Linked DNA regions of Streptomyces venezuelae. The protein of the gene in region 1 interacts with the protein of each later gene in a pairwise test. Links are inferred from orthologs where the notes say so. Each region holds a gene or a part of one and is shown on either strand. Other genes may lie near its edges.

Region 1 (7,208 bases):
GCACTGGCGGCGAGCACGGACAGCAGCAGGCCCGCGGTGCCGAGGCGGTTGGCGCGCAGGGCCCGGTCCTGGCCCTTGTACGTACGGATCTCGGCCGGGTCTTGGAGCGTGGAGGGTCTGCCCGTCGGCATGGCGGCGTCCTTTCGGGGGCGTGGTGCTCGGGGGAGGGGCGCTGGGGGTCTGCGGGGCCTTCGGGGCCCGCCCGGACGCCGTCGTGGCGTCCGTGTGCGGGGCGCGTCAGGCGGTGCCGAGAGCGACGCCGCGAGCGGCGAGGAAGGCCTTGTGGGGGTCCCGGTCCGGATAGGACCAGGGGGCGCGGGTGGCATGGCTGCCGATGCGGTGGAAGAGGGCGGCGGCCTCGGCGGGACGGCCCTCGCAGAGTTTGGCGTGGGCGAGGAAGTTGAGGTCGACGCGGTTGCGGGGGTGGTCCTCGCGCTCCCACTCCAGCCACCAGTCGAAGGCGGAGCGCAGGACCTGGCGGGCACGGCGGCCCGCCCAGTGGGCGGCGGCCGACTCGGGCGAGTGCCCGTGCAGGGCGGCCAGCACCCGGTACCGCTCGGCGTGCGCGACGACGGGGAGCACGGCCAGCGGGGAGTCGGCCGGGGACTCCTCGGCGGCCCAGGACGCGAAGTCGTAGACCTCGTGGAGCGGGTCCTGGCCGGAGGTGAGGGCGCGTTCGGCGAGTCTGGCGACCATCAGGTGATGGGCGTGGTGGTGCTCGCGGTGGCGGGCCCGGACCTGGTCGAAGTGGCGGCTGAACTCCTCCTCGCCGCCGAAGGCGCGGGACAGGAGGAGCAGCCCGAGCCAGGGGGTCGGGTCGGCCGGGTGCAGGGCGGCGGCCCGGCGGCAGGCCTCCTCGGCCGCGGCCGGGCTGCCCTTCTGGCGCAGGGCGGTGAAGACGGCGGCGCAGGCGAGGAGGGTGGCGGCGTCGGCGCTCTCCGGTTCGGCGAGCAGCCACTCACGGGCCCAGGCGGTGGCCGCCGGGGTCTGCGCGAGGACGACGACGCGGTGGCCGCGGCGGTCCCAGTCGTCGCCGGTGCCGACGAGCAGGGCCCGGGCCCGGGCCCACCGGCCCTGGGTGAACTGGGACCGTACGTCGACGAGTTCGGCGTCGCACAAGGCCGGGTCGAAGAGCTGGGCGTCCCGCTTGCGGGCGCGGCCGAGGGGCGGCGGAGGCGGGGACATCCGCGGGTTTCCCTCCAGGACGCGGGCGGACGGGGATCGGGGCGGCTGCGGCCTCCCCCGCGCGTGGGGCGCACGCGCGCGGTCGGGCCGCGAGATCCGGGGATCGTGCCGGTGGAGCCCCCGTGGGGGCTCCCGAGGACTGCGGGGGAACTGCGAGGAACGGTGGTGGTGCTGGTTCGGATCTCCGACGTGCGTGCGGAATCCGGTCGGAACTCCGTTGAGCACTCTGGTGATCACGCACAGCAAAGCGGTACGCGCAGCTCCGAGTCAAGGTCCAGTCCACTGCGTGGCGCGTTTCAACTGCTCTGAAGGTCGTGCCAGTTGGTGGTCGATATTCGTTCCGGCAGGCCGCGGGCGGCGCCGTAGGGTGGCTCCATGACCGCCTATGACGATCTTCCGCCGTACCTGCTGGGGTTCCCCGGCCCCCTGCGCGACCAGCTGGTCGCGGCCGTGCTGAGCGGGGCGAAGACCACTACGACCGGCCTGCTCGCGGAGTACGAGGCCGAGCAGGAGCCGCTGCCGGAGCCCGGCGCGCGGTCCCTGCTCGTCGACTCCGCCGAGCACGGGGTGGCAGTGGTGGAGGTCACGGCCGTGGAGGTGCTCAGGCTCGCCGATGTGGGACTGGGGCACGCGCTCGACGAGGGCGAGGGGTACGCGTCGGTGGCCGAATGGCGTACGGCACACGAGGAGTTCTGGCACAGCGAACCGGTGCGTACGGTGATCGGCGACCCGGGGTTCACGGTCGATGACGACACCCTCGTCATCGCGGAACGGTTCCGGGTCACCGAGCGGCTCGGCTGAGGCCCCGGCTCGCGACGGGCCCCGTACGCGCCGGCCGGGCCCTACGCCGGGCCGCGCGCGCCGGGCCGGCCGCGCGCCGCACGCGTCGGCCCTGGCTTCGGCTGCGGCCGGAGCCAGGGCCGGAGCCGGAGCCGGACTCAGCCGACGGCCCGCGCCGCCGCGCGGCCCGCCGCCCGGCCCGAGAAGATGCACCCGCCGAGGAAGGTGCCCTCCAGGGCCCGGTACCCGTGGACCCCGCCACCGCCGAATCCGGCCGCCTCGCCCGCCGCGTAGACGCCCGGCAGCGGTTCGCCGGACGCGGTCAGGACGCGTGAGGAGAGGTCGGTCTCCAGGCCGCCCAGGGACTTGCGGGTCAGGATCGAGAGGCGTACGGCGATCAGCGGTCCGGCCCCGGGGTCCAGGATCCGGTGCGGCGCGGCCGTACGGATCAGCTTGTCGCCGAGGTACCGGCGTGCCCCGTGGATGGCGGTGACCTGGAGGTCCTTGGTGAACGGGTTGGCGATCTCCCGGTCGCGGGCCACGATCTCGCCGCGGACGGTGGCCTCGTCGAGGAGGTCCTCCTTCGTGACCGCGTTCATCCCGCGGACCAGGGCGGACAGGTCCCGCTCGACGACGAAGTCGGCCCCGTTGTCCATGAAGGCCCGGACCGGGGCCGGTACGGCCTGGCGCGCGCGGGTGAACACGTCGCGGACCGACTTCCCCGTGAGGTCCGGGTTCTGCTCGGAGCCGGAGAGCGCGAACTCCTTGCCGATGATGCGCTCGTTGAGCACGAACCACGTGTGGTCGTGGCCGGTCTTCATGATGTGGTCGAGGGTGCCGAGGGTGTCGAAGCCCGGGAAGAGCGGCACGGGCAGCCGCTTGCCCGTCGCGTCCAGCCAGAGCGGGGAGGGGCCGGGCAGGATGCGGATGCCGTGCCGGGCCCAGATCGGGTCCCAGTTCTGGATGCCCTCGGTGTAGTGCCACATCCGGTCCTTGTTGATGTGGCTGGCACCCGCCCGCTCCGCGATGCCGAGCATCAGACCGTCGACGTGCGCCGGGACCCCGGAGAGCATCCGCTGCGGCGGGGTGCCGAGCCGGGCCGGCCACTGCGCGCGGACCAGGTCGTGGTTGCCGCCGATGCCACCGCTCGTGACGATCACGGCCTGCGCCCGCAGGGTGAAGGTGCCGGTGGCCTCACGGCTGCTGGCGGTGCCGCGTACGGCGTCGGAGGGTTCCAGGATCTCGCCCGTCACGGTGTCCACGGCGCCGGCCGTGGCGGAGAGCCCGGTGACGCGGTGGCGGAAGGCGAGCCGGACCAGGCCGCGGGCCACGCCGGCCCGTACCCGCCGCTCGAAGGGCTCCACCAGGCCGGGCCCGGTGCCCCAGGTGATGTGGAAGCGGGGTACGGAGTTCCCGTGGCCGTTGGCGTCGTAGCCGCCGCGCTCCGCCCAGCCGACCACCGGGAAGAAGCGGACGCCCTGGGCGTGCAGCCAGGAGCGCTTCTCACCGGCCGCGAAGTCGACGTAGGCCTCGGCCCAGCGACGCGGCCAGGCGTCCTCCTCGCGGTCGAAACCGGCGGTGCCCAGCCAGTCCTGGAGGGCGAGCGCGTGACTGTCCTTGATCCGCATCCGGCGCTGTTCGGGCGAGTCCACGAAGAACAGCCCGCCGAAGGACCAGTGCGCCTGGCCGCCGATGGACCGCTCCGGCTCCTGGTCGAGCAGGATGACCTTGCGGCCCGCGTCGACGAGCTCGGCGGTGGCCACGAGCCCCGCGAGCCCGGCTCCGATCACGATCACGTCTGCGTCGTACGTCATGCGGTTACCCGTCCTCCGTCGATGGTGGGGCAGATCCTTGGCTACGGAGCGGTAACCAGTCAACAGCGGTGATTGGATGACCTGTATGAGTGCCGCAGACGAAGTACTGGACGTGGTGGACCGGGACGACCAGGTCGTCGGGCAGGCCCCGAGGGGCGAGGTGTACGCCCGGGGTCTGCTCCACCGTTGTGTGTTCGTGCAGGCCAGGGACGCGGAGGGGCGGATCTTCGTACACCGGCGGACCGCCTCGAAGCTGGTCTTCCCGGCGCACTACGACATGTTCGTGGGCGGGGTGCTGGGCGCCGGCGAGAGCTACGCCGGGGCCGCGCTGCGCGAGGCCGAGGAGGAGCTGGGGGTGCGGGGGCTGGCGCAGCCGACGCCGCTGTTCAAGTTCCTGTACGAGGGTCCGGGCGGGGCCTGGTGGTCGTACGTGCACGAGGTGCGGTGCGAGCTGCCCGTGGACCCGCAGGTCTCGGAGGTCGACTGGCACGCGTACCTCACGCAGGAGGAGCTGGACCGGCGGGTGGACGGCGGCGAGTGGGCCTGGGTGCCGGACGGGCTGGAGGCGTACCGGCGGCTGCGCGCGCGTCCGGAATCCCGCTTGTAGATTTGTCGGGTGATCGACTTCGTCAAGGACGTGCGCCTCTGGTTCGCACCCTCGCGGCTGAGGGACGAGGGCGAGACCCCGGACTACCGCTTCTCGCTGGCCAACGAACGGACCTTCCTCGCCTGGATCCGGACCTCGCTGGCCCTGGTGGGCGGCGGTTTCGCCGTCGACCAGTTCCTGCCGGACCTGCGCTGGGGGGTACGGGTCGGGATGGCCCTCATGCTGCTCGCGGTGGGCGCGGCCTGTGCGCTGCGTGCGGTGAACCACTGGGTGCGGTGCGAGCGGGCCATGCGGCGGGGCGAGGACCTGCCGCTGTCGCGCTTCCCGGTGCTGCTGAGCCTGGGCGTCGGCCTGGTGGCGGTGTCGATGGTGGTGGTCGTGCTGCTGGGCTGGACGTCGGGGCGGTGAGCACCCCGGGCACGGACCGCGACGCCGGGCTGCAGCCCGAGCGGACCCGGCTCGCGTGGCGGCGTACCACGCTGGCCTCCTCGGTGGTGGCGGTCCTGGCGCTGCGGCAGGCGCTGCGCGGGACGGGCGCGCCGGTGGAGCTCGCCGGGGCGGCGGCCATCGCACTGATCTGGCTGGCGTTCCTGTGGGTGGCCCACCGGCGGATCCGGGCCCTGGCGGCCGCCCGGCCCCGGGAACTCGCGCCGCGGGCGGCCCTGGCGGTGGTGGCGTGCACCGTGGCACTGGCGGTCTTCGCGGTGACGGTGATTCTCTGAGCGGCCGGCCGGTGTGATGATCGCGCTTCGCCGCGCCACTGCGACAGAACGGGCGATACCCGGCAATTCACACTAACCTCGGCGCCATGACGACCCTGCACCACGAACACCCCACGCACCAGCACACGCACGGCACGGACTGCGGGCACCGGGCGGTCGAGCACGGCGACCACGTCGACTACGCCCACGACGGCCATCTGCACCGGGAGCACTCGGGGCACTGGGACGAGTGCGAGCCCAGCGGTCACACCACGCACGACGGCCACGCGCACGCGCACGGAACGGACTGCGGGCACGAGTCGGTCCGGCACGGCGATCACGTGGACTACCTGCACGACGGGCACCGGCACGCGGAGCACGACGGACACTACGACGACCACTGACCCGATGACGGGCCGGACTGCCGGCCGGACCGCAGGCCGGACCACCGGCTGAAGGTCCGGTCGGGAGCAGCGGCACCCGCCCTCCCCCGGTGCGGCAGCGGCTGGCAGGATGCCGACCGTCCGTCAGAACGACCCGGGGAGAGCGCAGATGTCCGTCGAAGAGCCCTACCTCGTCCAGCCCGCGCCGGGGGTGTACGCCTACGTCCAGCCGGACGGCGGCTGGTGCCTCAACAACGCCGGATTCGTGACCGGCGGGGGCCGCACCCTGCTCGTGGACACGGCCGCGACCGAGCGGCGGGCGCTGGCCCTGCGCGACGCGGTCGTGGCGGCCGGGGCGCCGCTTCCCCGCACCGTGGTCAACACCCACCACCACGGCGACCACACGTACGGGAACGGCGTCTTCGCCCCCGGCGCCGTGATCCTCGGGCACGACAACGCGCGCTCCGAGCAGCTCGCGGCCGGGCACCAGCTGGAGCTGATCTGGCCCGGCACGGACTTCGGCGCGATCGACATCGTCCCGCCCGACCTCACCTACAGCGACCGGGCGACCCTGCACATCGGCGACACGGAGGTCCGGGTCGTCCACCCGGGTGTCGCGCACACCACCGGGGACTCGGTCGTGTGGCTGCCCGAGCGGCGGGTGGTGTTCACCGGCGACCTCGTCTTCGCCGGGGGGACGCCGTTCCTGGCGATGGGCTCCCTCGCCGGCTCGCTGCGGGCGCTGGAGCTGCTGCGTTCACTGGACGCGGAGACGGTCGTACCGGGCCACGGGCCCCTGACCGACCCCTCGGCCTACGACTCCACCGAGCGCTACCTGCGGTACGTGGCCGAGCTCGCCCGGGAGGGGCGTGCGAAGGGCCTGTCCCCGCTGGAGGTGGCCCGGCAGGCCGATCTCGGCGAGTTCGGCTCCTGGCGGGAGAGCGAGCGGCTCGTGGCGAACGTGCACCGGGCGTACGCGGAACTGGCCGGGCGGCCGGAGGGTGCGCCGCTGGACATCCTGGCGGTCCTGAGGGACATGACCGTCATGAACGGCGGAACACCGATCCTCTGCCACGCCTGAGGTCACCCGGGGTCACGTGACGCCGTCCGGAGCGGTCCGCCGCCGCCTGACGGCACCGGACGCCGCCGGGCGGGGAGTTTTCCTTCGCCCGCACTCTGGACGACATACCGACTGGTCGGCATGATGGCTGGCGGCGGTGCGCCGAAGCACCGCCGTTCTTCCCCTCGACGACTCTCGCACGGAGGTGCGCACCATGACCTCAGCCCCGGCCGACCCGCGCGGCCTGGATCTGGAGCGGCTGCGCGGTCATCTCGACCGGGCCCGGCCGGGACTCGTGGCCGGGGCGCTGCGCGGCCGGCTCATCGAGGGCGGCCGGTCGAATCTCACGTACGAGATCACCGACGGGACCGCCCGCTGGGTGGTCCGCCGGCCGCCGCTGGGCCACGTACTGGCCACCGCGCACGACATGCGGCGCGAGCACCGGGTGATCGAGGCGCTGCACGGCACGGCCGTGCCGGTGCCCGAGCCGGTGCTGCTGTGCGAGGACGAGGCCGTCCTCGGGGCGCCGTTCTACGTCATGGAGTTCGTGGACGGGGTGCCGTACAGGACGGCCGAGCAGCTCGCCGCGATCGGCCCGGAGCGCACCCGGCGGGCGGTGCTGGGACTGGTCGACACCCTGGTCGACCTCCACGCGGTGGACCCGCAGGCGGTGGGCCT
Region 2 (7,290 bases), 2.6 Mb from region 1 along the record:
ACCGAGGACTCGCCCAGCACCATCGGTGCCAGCCCGCCCGTGGCGATGACCCGCACGTCGTCCGGGTCGCCGTGCGGTCCGGCCAGCTCCTTCGCCATCCGGGTCACGACCCCGTCGACCTGCCCGGCGAAGCCGTAGACCACGCCCGACTGCATCGCCTCGACCGTGGACTTCCCGATCACGTTCCGCGGCCGGGCCAGCTCGATCTTCCGCAGCTGGGCGCCCCGTACGCCGAGCGCCTCCATCGAGATCTCGATGCCCGGGGCGATCACCCCGCCCACGTACTCGCCCTTCGCGGACACCGCGTCGAAGGTGGTCGCCGTACCGAAGTCGACCACGATCGCCGGGCCCCCGTAGAGCTCGACCGCCGCGACCGCGTTGATGATGCGGTCCGCGCCGACCTCCTTCGGGTTGTCCATCAGGATCGGCACGCCCGTCTTGATCCCGGGCTCCACCAGCACCGCCGGCACGTCGCCGTAGTAGCGCCGGGTCACCTCGCGAAGCTCGTGCAGGACCGACGGCACCGTCGAGCAGATCGCGATGCCGTGGATCCCGTCGCCCAGCTCGCTGCCGAGCATCGGGTGCATGCCCATCAGGCCCTGCATCAGCACGGCCATCTCGTCGGCCGTGCGCCGCGGGTCGGTCGAGATACGCCAGTGCTCGACGATCTCGTCACCGTCGAACAGGCCCAGGACCGTGTGGGTGTTGCCTACGTCGATGGTGAGGAGCACGGGTTACACCGCCTCGCGCAGATCGAGCCCGATGTCCAGGATCGGCGAGGAGTGGGTCAGCGCGCCGACCGCCAGGTAGTCCACGCCCGTCTCCGCGTACGCGCGGGCGGTGTCCAGGGTGAGGCGGCCGGAGGACTCCAGCACCGCGCGGCCGGCCACCAGGGCCACGGCCTCGGCGGTCTGCGCGACGGTGAAGTTGTCCAGCAGGATCAGGTCGGCGCCGGCCTCCAGGACCTCGCCGATCTGCTCCAGCGTGTCGACCTCGACCTCGATCGGGACCTCCGGGAAGGCCTCGCGCACGGCCTTGAACGCCTGCGCGACACCGCCGGCCGCCACCACGTGGTTGTCCTTGACCAGCGCGGCGTCCGAGAGCGACATCCGGTGGTTGACTCCGCCGCCGCAGCGCACCGCGTACTTCTCCAGCGAGCGCAGGCCCGGCGTGGTCTTGCGGGTGTCGCGGACCTTTGCCGAGGTGCCCTCCAGCACGTCGGCCCAGCGGCGGGTGGCCGTCGCGATGCCCGACAGCCGGCACATGATGTTCAGCGCGCTGCGCTCCGCCGTGAGCAGGTCACGGGTGCGCGAGCGCACGGACAGCAGCAGCTGGCCGGCGGCGACGGTGTCACCGTCCTCCGCGTGCCGCTCCACCTCGAAGGCCTCCGTGCAGACCACAGAGAACACGGCCTCGGCGATCCTCAGACCGGCCACGACACCGTCCTCGCGGGCGACGAAGTCGGCGACGGCCTCGGCCTCCTCCGGCACGGTCGCCACGGTCGTCACGTCCACGCCACCGTCCAGGTCCTCCGACAGCGCCATGTGCGCGATGTCCTCGACCTCGATCGGGTCCAGGCCGGCGTCGGCGAGCAGCTGCGCCAGCGCCGGGTCCAGGCCGCTCTCCTCGCCGTCGCCGCAGGCGCAGTCGTCGCCGCAGCCGCCGTCGTTCTGGTCGATCAGGGGAAGTTCGGGGGTGCTCACGGTCACTGCTCCAGGCTCGGGGTGCTCAGGGGGTGCACGGACGGGAAGTCCGCGGAGTCGGTGGGTACGACGACCAGGGCGCGCTTCTCGGTCGCCGAGAGCCGGACGACGAGATGGCGGCGCCAGTGCGCATCGTCCCGCTCGGGGTGGTCCTCGCGCCAGTGGCAGCCGCGGGTCTCCACGCGCCGCTGCGCCGCGGCGACCAGGACCCGCGCCACGCACAGCAGGTTCGTGGCCTCCCAGGTGTCCACGCCCGGCTCGGCGGTCTTGCCGTGCGCTTCGAGGTCGTTCAGGGCGGTGGCGTACAGCGCTTCGAGGGCGTCGGCCGCGGCACTGAGCGAGTCGGCGGAGCGGAGCACGCCCGCGCCCTCCGTCATGATCCGCTGGACCTCGTACCGGGCCCCCGCGGGCTGCAGCGGGCCGGTCGCCGGGACCGGTATGCCCGGGCCGCTGCCGGCGGCCCCCTCGGCGACGATGTCCTCGGCGATCCGCTCGGCGAAGACCAGGCCCTCCAGCAGGGAGTTCGAGGCCAGCCGGTTCGCGCCGTGCACACCGGTGCAGGCGACCTCGCCGCAGGCGTACAGGCCCGGGACCGTGGTCCGCCCGTGCAGGTCGGTCCGCACGCCGCCGGACGCGTAGTGCGCGGCGGGCGCCACCGGGATGGGCTCGGTCACCGGGTCGATGCCGTGGGAGCGGCAGGCGGCCAGGATGGTCGGGAAGCGCTGCTCCCACATCCGCGCGCCGAAGTGCCGGGCGTCGAGGTACATCTGCTGCGCGCCCTGCTCCTGCATGCGGCGCATGATGCCCTTGGCGACGATGTCGCGCGGCGCGAGCTCGGCGAGCTCGTGCTGGCCCTGCATGAAGCGGACGCCGTCCGCGTCGACGAGGTACGCGCCCTCGCCCCGGACCGCCTCCGACACCAGCGGCTGCTGTCCCTCGGCGTCCGGGCCGAGGAACAGCACCGTCGGGTGGAACTGCACGAATTCGAGGTCGGAGACCTCGGCGCCGGCCCGCAGCGCGAGCGCCACGCCGTCACCGGTGGACACCGACGGGTTGGTGGTGGCCGAGAAGACCTGGCCCATGCCGCCGGTCGCGAGGATCACGGCGGGCGCGTGCACGGCGCCCACCCCGTCGTGCTGTCCCTCGCCCATGACGTGCAGGGTCACGCCGGCCGTACGGCCCTCGGCGTCCTGCAGCAGGTCCAGTACGAGGGCGTTCTCCACGGTCTCGATGCCGGCGGCCTGGACGGCCTCGACGAGCGCCCGCGAGATCTCGGCTCCGGTGGCGTCGCCGCCCGCGTGCGCGATCCGGCGGCGGTGGTGCCCGCCCTCGCGGGTCAGTTCTATCTCGCCGGTCTCCGTGGACGTGTCGAAGACCGCGCCGGTGGCCATCAGCCGCCGCACCGCGTCCGGGCCCTCGGTGACGAGCAGCCGGACGGCCTCCTCGTCGCACAGGCCCGCACCGGCGACCAGGGTGTCGTCCAGGTGCTGCTCGGGGGTGTCGCCCTCGCCGAGGGCCGCGGCGATACCGCCCTGGGCCCAGCGGGTGGAGCCGTCGTCGAGCCGGGCCTTGGTGACCACGACGGTGCGGCGGCCCCCGGCGGCGCAGCGCAGCGCGGCGGTCAGGCCCGCCACGCCGGAGCCGACGACCACGACGTCGGCGTCGAGGGACCAGCCGGGGGCCGGCGCGTGCAGGCGTATGCCGGTGCCCGCGGCCGTGTCCCCGCCGTCGCTGCCTGCGGTGCCTCTGCCTGGGGTGCTCACGAGTGTGCTCCGAATTCCAATGGGATGTTGTCGATCAGCCGGGTCGAGCCCACCTTCGCGGCGACGGCCAGCACGGCCTGCCCGGTGAAGTCCTGACCGGTCTCGCTGAAGTCCAGCGGATCCACCAGCGCCAGGTAGTCCAGCACGAGCGGCGGCTCGTGGCGGCCCGCCTCCTCCAGGACGTGCAGCGCGGCGGCCCGTACGGCGTCCGGCAGCCCGGCGCCGGCCGCGGAGACGGCGTGCGCGTCGGCGGAGGCGCGGATCTCGCCCAGGCGGGCCAGGGCGGTGGCCCGCTCGTCACTGGCCGGGGAGGCTTCGGCGCGGGCCCGCAGCGCCGCCTGCGCGGCGAGCCGGTCGCGCCCGGCGAACAGGGCGCGGGACAGGGCCAGGGCGGTGTGCCGCTCCGCGGCGGACAGGTAGCGGTTGCGGGACGACAGCGCGAGCCCGTCCTCCTCGCGGACGGTCGGTACGCCGACCACCTCGACGGGGAAGTTCAGGTCGGTCACCATCCGCCGGATCAGGGCCAGTTGCTGCGCGTCCTTCTGGCCGAAGAGGGCCAGGTCCGGGCGGGTGAGGTGGAGCAGCTTGGCGACGACGGTGAGCATGCCGTCGAAGTGCCCGGGGCGGGTGGCCCCTTCGAGGCGCTCGCCCATCGGACCCGCGCTGATCCGCACCTGCGGGTCGCCGCCCGGATAGACCTCGTCGACGGCCGGGGCGAACACCGCGTCGGCGCCCGCCTCCTCGGCGATCGCCAGGTCCGCGTCGAGGGTGCGGGGGTAGCGGTCGAGGTCCTCGCCCGCCCCGAACTGCAGCGGGTTGACGAAGACGGTGACGACGACCTGCCCCTCGGGCCCGGCCTGTTCGCGGGCCGTGCGGATCAAGGTGGCGTGGCCCTCGTGAAGGGCCCCCATCGTCATCACCACGGCCCGGCGGCCGGTGCGCGACAGCTTGTGCAGCTCCTCCGCGGTGTGCAGCAGCAGGTCGGTCACCGGTCTCCCCCGTCGGACTCCGAGTCGGCGAGCACGCCGAGCAGGTCCTCGGCGAGTTCGGGCTTGAGCAGACCGTGCGCGAGAGCCCGGTCCGCGGTCGTGCGGGCCATCGCCAGGTATCCGGAGACCGCGCCGGGGGCGTGCCTGCGCAGTTCCGAGACGTGCGCGGCGACCGTACCGGCGTCCCCGCGGGCCACCGGCCCGGTCAGGGCGGCGTCACCGGAGCGCAGGGCGTTGTCGAGGGCCGCGCCGAGCAGCGGGCCGAGCATCCGGTCGGGGTGCCCCACCCCGGCCTTGGCCAGCAGCTCCATCGACTGGGCCACCAGCGTGACCAGGTGGTTCGCGCCGAGGGCCAGGGCCGCGTGGTAGAGCGGACGGTTCTCCTCCGCGATCCACTCGGGCTCCCCGCCCATCTCGATGACCAGGGCCTCGGCGGCCAGCCGCAGCTCCTCGGGGGCGGTGACGCCGAAGGAGCACCCGGCGAGCCGCTGCACGTCGACCTCGGTGCCGGTGAAGGTCATCGCCGGGTGCAGGGCCAGCGGCAGGGCGCCCGCGCGGCGCGCCGGGTCGAGCACGGAGGTCCCGTACCGGCCGGAGGTGTGCACCAGGAGCTGTCCGGGCCGGACCGCGCCGGTCCCGGCGAGGCCCTCCACGAGGGACGGCAGCGCGTCGTCGGGGACGGTCAGGAGCACCAGGTCGGCCAGCTCCAGCACCTGCGCGGGCGGTACGAGCGGCACGTCGGGCAGCATCCGCGCGGCCCGGCGCACCGACGCGTCGGACACTCCGGAGACGGCCACGGGCCGGTGCCCGGCCTGCTGGAGCGCACACGCCAGCGCGGGACCGACGCGGCCGGCTCCGACGACGCCGACGGCGAGCCGGGCAGGGCGTGGCTGCTGTGATGGATTCACGCGGGGAGGGCCCTTCCGTTCCAGTCCGCGGGGGGTACCGGACGATACGCCGCCATGCTAGCTCCTGGGGCAGTTGGCCGGTCGGCGGCGAGTGGAGCGAGGATCTCTGTCCATGAGTGACGACAGCGAGGACATCGAACGTACGAAGCGGCTGGTCGCGGCATGGCGCGGGGCGGAGCGGAGGCTGTCCCGCAGCCTGCTGGAGCCCACGGTGGGGGAGCTGCTCGGCTCGCTCGCCCAGGCCCCGCACGACATGGACGGGCCGGCCGACGTCTACGGCGACGGGGTCGTCGGGGCGCTGGAGCGCAAGGTCGCCGAGCTGCTGGGGACCGAGGACGCGGCGTTCTTCCCCAGCGGCACGATGGCCCAGCAGATCGCGCTGCGCTGCTGGGCGGGCCGGACCGGGAACCCGGTGGTGGCGCTGCATCCGATGAGCCATCCGGAGCGGTGGGAGGGGGACGCCCTGTCGGCCGTCTCCGGGCTGCGGGTGGCGCACCCGACCACGGAGGCCCGCCAGCCGTCGGCCGCGGACGTCGAGGCGCTGCGGGAGCCCTTCGGCACGCTGATGGTGGAGCTGCCCCTGCGGGACGCGGGCTTCCTGCTGCCCACCTGGGAGGAGCTGGAGGCGCTGACCGAAGCGGCCCGGGCGCGGGACGCGGTCGTCCACTTCGACGGGGCCCGGCTGTGGGAGTCCACCGTCCACTTCGGCCGCACCCTGCCGGAGATCGCGGCCCTCGCGGACTCGGTGTACGTCTCGTTCTACAAGTCCCTCGGCGGCCTCAGCGGGGCGGCCCTGGCGGGGCCGCGGGACTTCGTGGAGGAGACCCGGGTCTGGCGGCACCGCTACGGCGGCCAGATCTTCCGGCAGTTCCCGCAGGCCCTCTCGGCGCTGGCCGGACTGGAACGCGAACTGCCCCGGCTGCCGTCGTACGTGGCCCAGGCGCGGAAGGTGGCCGCGGCCCTGCGCTCGGCCTTCGCCGATTCGGGGGTCCCGTGGGCCCGTATCCACCCGGAGGAGCCGCACACCCACCAGTTCCAGGTCTGGCTCCCGTACGAACCGGACCGGCTGACGGAGGCGGGCCTGCGGCAGGCCGAGGAGACGGGCACGGTCCTCTTCCGCCGGTGGTCCCCCGACGGCCCGCCGGGCCTCGCGGTGACGGAACTGGAGATCACGCAGCCGGGCCTGTCCTGGACGGAGTCCGACGTCCACGAGGCGGTCTCGGCCTTCGTGGCCCGGATCTAGCGCCGGCAGGCCGTCGGCCGGGTCCGTCCCCCACCCCGCGCCCCAACCGCCCCCAGGGCCGTCCTCCGGCCCGACCGGCGGCCGGGGCGCGGGTCCGGGCGGAGCCGGGCCGGGGGCGGGCCGGGGCGGCCCCGCAGCAGTACCCGCCACCCCACCCGGGAGGGAGGCGGCGAAACACCGAATTCAGGAAAGACACCGGCGCGGACCGGACACGGCGTTACCGTCGTTGACGGCAATTACCGGCCACCGCGCCCGGAGGAGACACCATGACCGCTCAGCCCGTGTGGCGGAAGTCCTCGTTCTGCGCTGAGGGCGCCGCCTGCGTCTACGTCGCCACCGCCCCCGGAGCCCTCGTCAGGGTCGCCGACCGTGCCGACCCCGCCCACCTCGTGCTCGCCACCACCCAGTCCGCCTGGGCCGACTTCCTGCGCGCGGTCAAAGAGACCGGCTGAGGGACCCGCCGAGCGCGCCGCACCCGCACTCAGGGGATTTTGTCCGATTAGCGCGTATCTTCGGCCCATGCCCACGCCCTACGGATCCCGCGGCGGCATGGCGTTCAGCGCCGCTGAGCTGCACCTGCTCAGGCGCCTCCTCGCCCACGCCCTTCAGTCCTCCTCGGCCCCCCTGGCGGCCGAGGAGGTCCAGGACTGCCTGCGCCTCGCGCGGTCGGTGGACGAAGCGGTC

The links.
Region 2: the proteins of DEJ51_RS06530 (region 1) and panC interact in binary tests that used the Escherichia coli proteins (3 or more experiments, as listed by UniProt). The link is inferred for Streptomyces venezuelae from one-to-one orthologs.

What each region holds. Positions count from the first base shown.
Region 1 is NZ_CP029189.1:1,580,545-1,587,752, forward strand. The notes cover bases 2,727-5,625. They hold DEJ51_RS06530 (NUDIX domain-containing protein), read left to right. Parts: upstream 2,727-3,864; coding sequence 3,865-4,386; downstream 4,387-5,625. Other genes in these bases: DEJ51_RS06525 (FAD-binding dehydrogenase), read right to left, coding at 2,727-3,779; DEJ51_RS06535 (YidH family protein), read left to right, coding at 4,396-4,794; DEJ51_RS06540 (DUF202 domain-containing protein), read left to right, coding at 4,791-5,108; DEJ51_RS06545 (hypothetical protein), read left to right, coding at 5,195-5,491. Also shown: DEJ51_RS06510 (APC family permease), read right to left, coding at 1-131; DEJ51_RS06515 (hypothetical protein), read right to left, coding at 238-1,185; DEJ51_RS06520 (ASCH domain-containing protein), read left to right, coding at 1,561-1,986; more of DEJ51_RS06525, read right to left, coding at 2,124-2,726; DEJ51_RS06550 (MBL fold metallo-hydrolase), read left to right, coding at 5,640-6,551; DEJ51_RS06555 (phosphotransferase family protein), read left to right, coding at 6,745-7,208.
Region 2 is NZ_CP029189.1:4,210,511-4,217,800, forward strand. The notes cover bases 2,460-5,440. They hold panC (pantoate--beta-alanine ligase), read right to left. Parts: upstream 4,456-5,440; coding sequence 3,463-4,455; downstream 2,460-3,462. Other genes in these bases: DEJ51_RS18645 (L-aspartate oxidase), read right to left, coding at 2,460-3,466; DEJ51_RS18655 (Rossmann-like and DUF2520 domain-containing protein), read right to left, coding at 4,452-5,363. In the rest of the region: DEJ51_RS18635 (type III pantothenate kinase), read right to left, coding at 1-731; nadC (carboxylating nicotinate-nucleotide diphosphorylase), read right to left, coding at 735-1,703; more of DEJ51_RS18645, read right to left, coding at 1,706-2,459; DEJ51_RS18660 (threonine aldolase family protein), read left to right, coding at 5,476-6,606; DEJ51_RS18665 (DUF397 domain-containing protein), read left to right, coding at 6,873-7,058; DEJ51_RS18670 (hypothetical protein), read left to right, coding at 7,126-7,290. UniProt on the Escherichia coli protein: Catalyzes the condensation of pantoate with beta-alanine in an ATP-dependent reaction via a pantoyl-adenylate intermediate.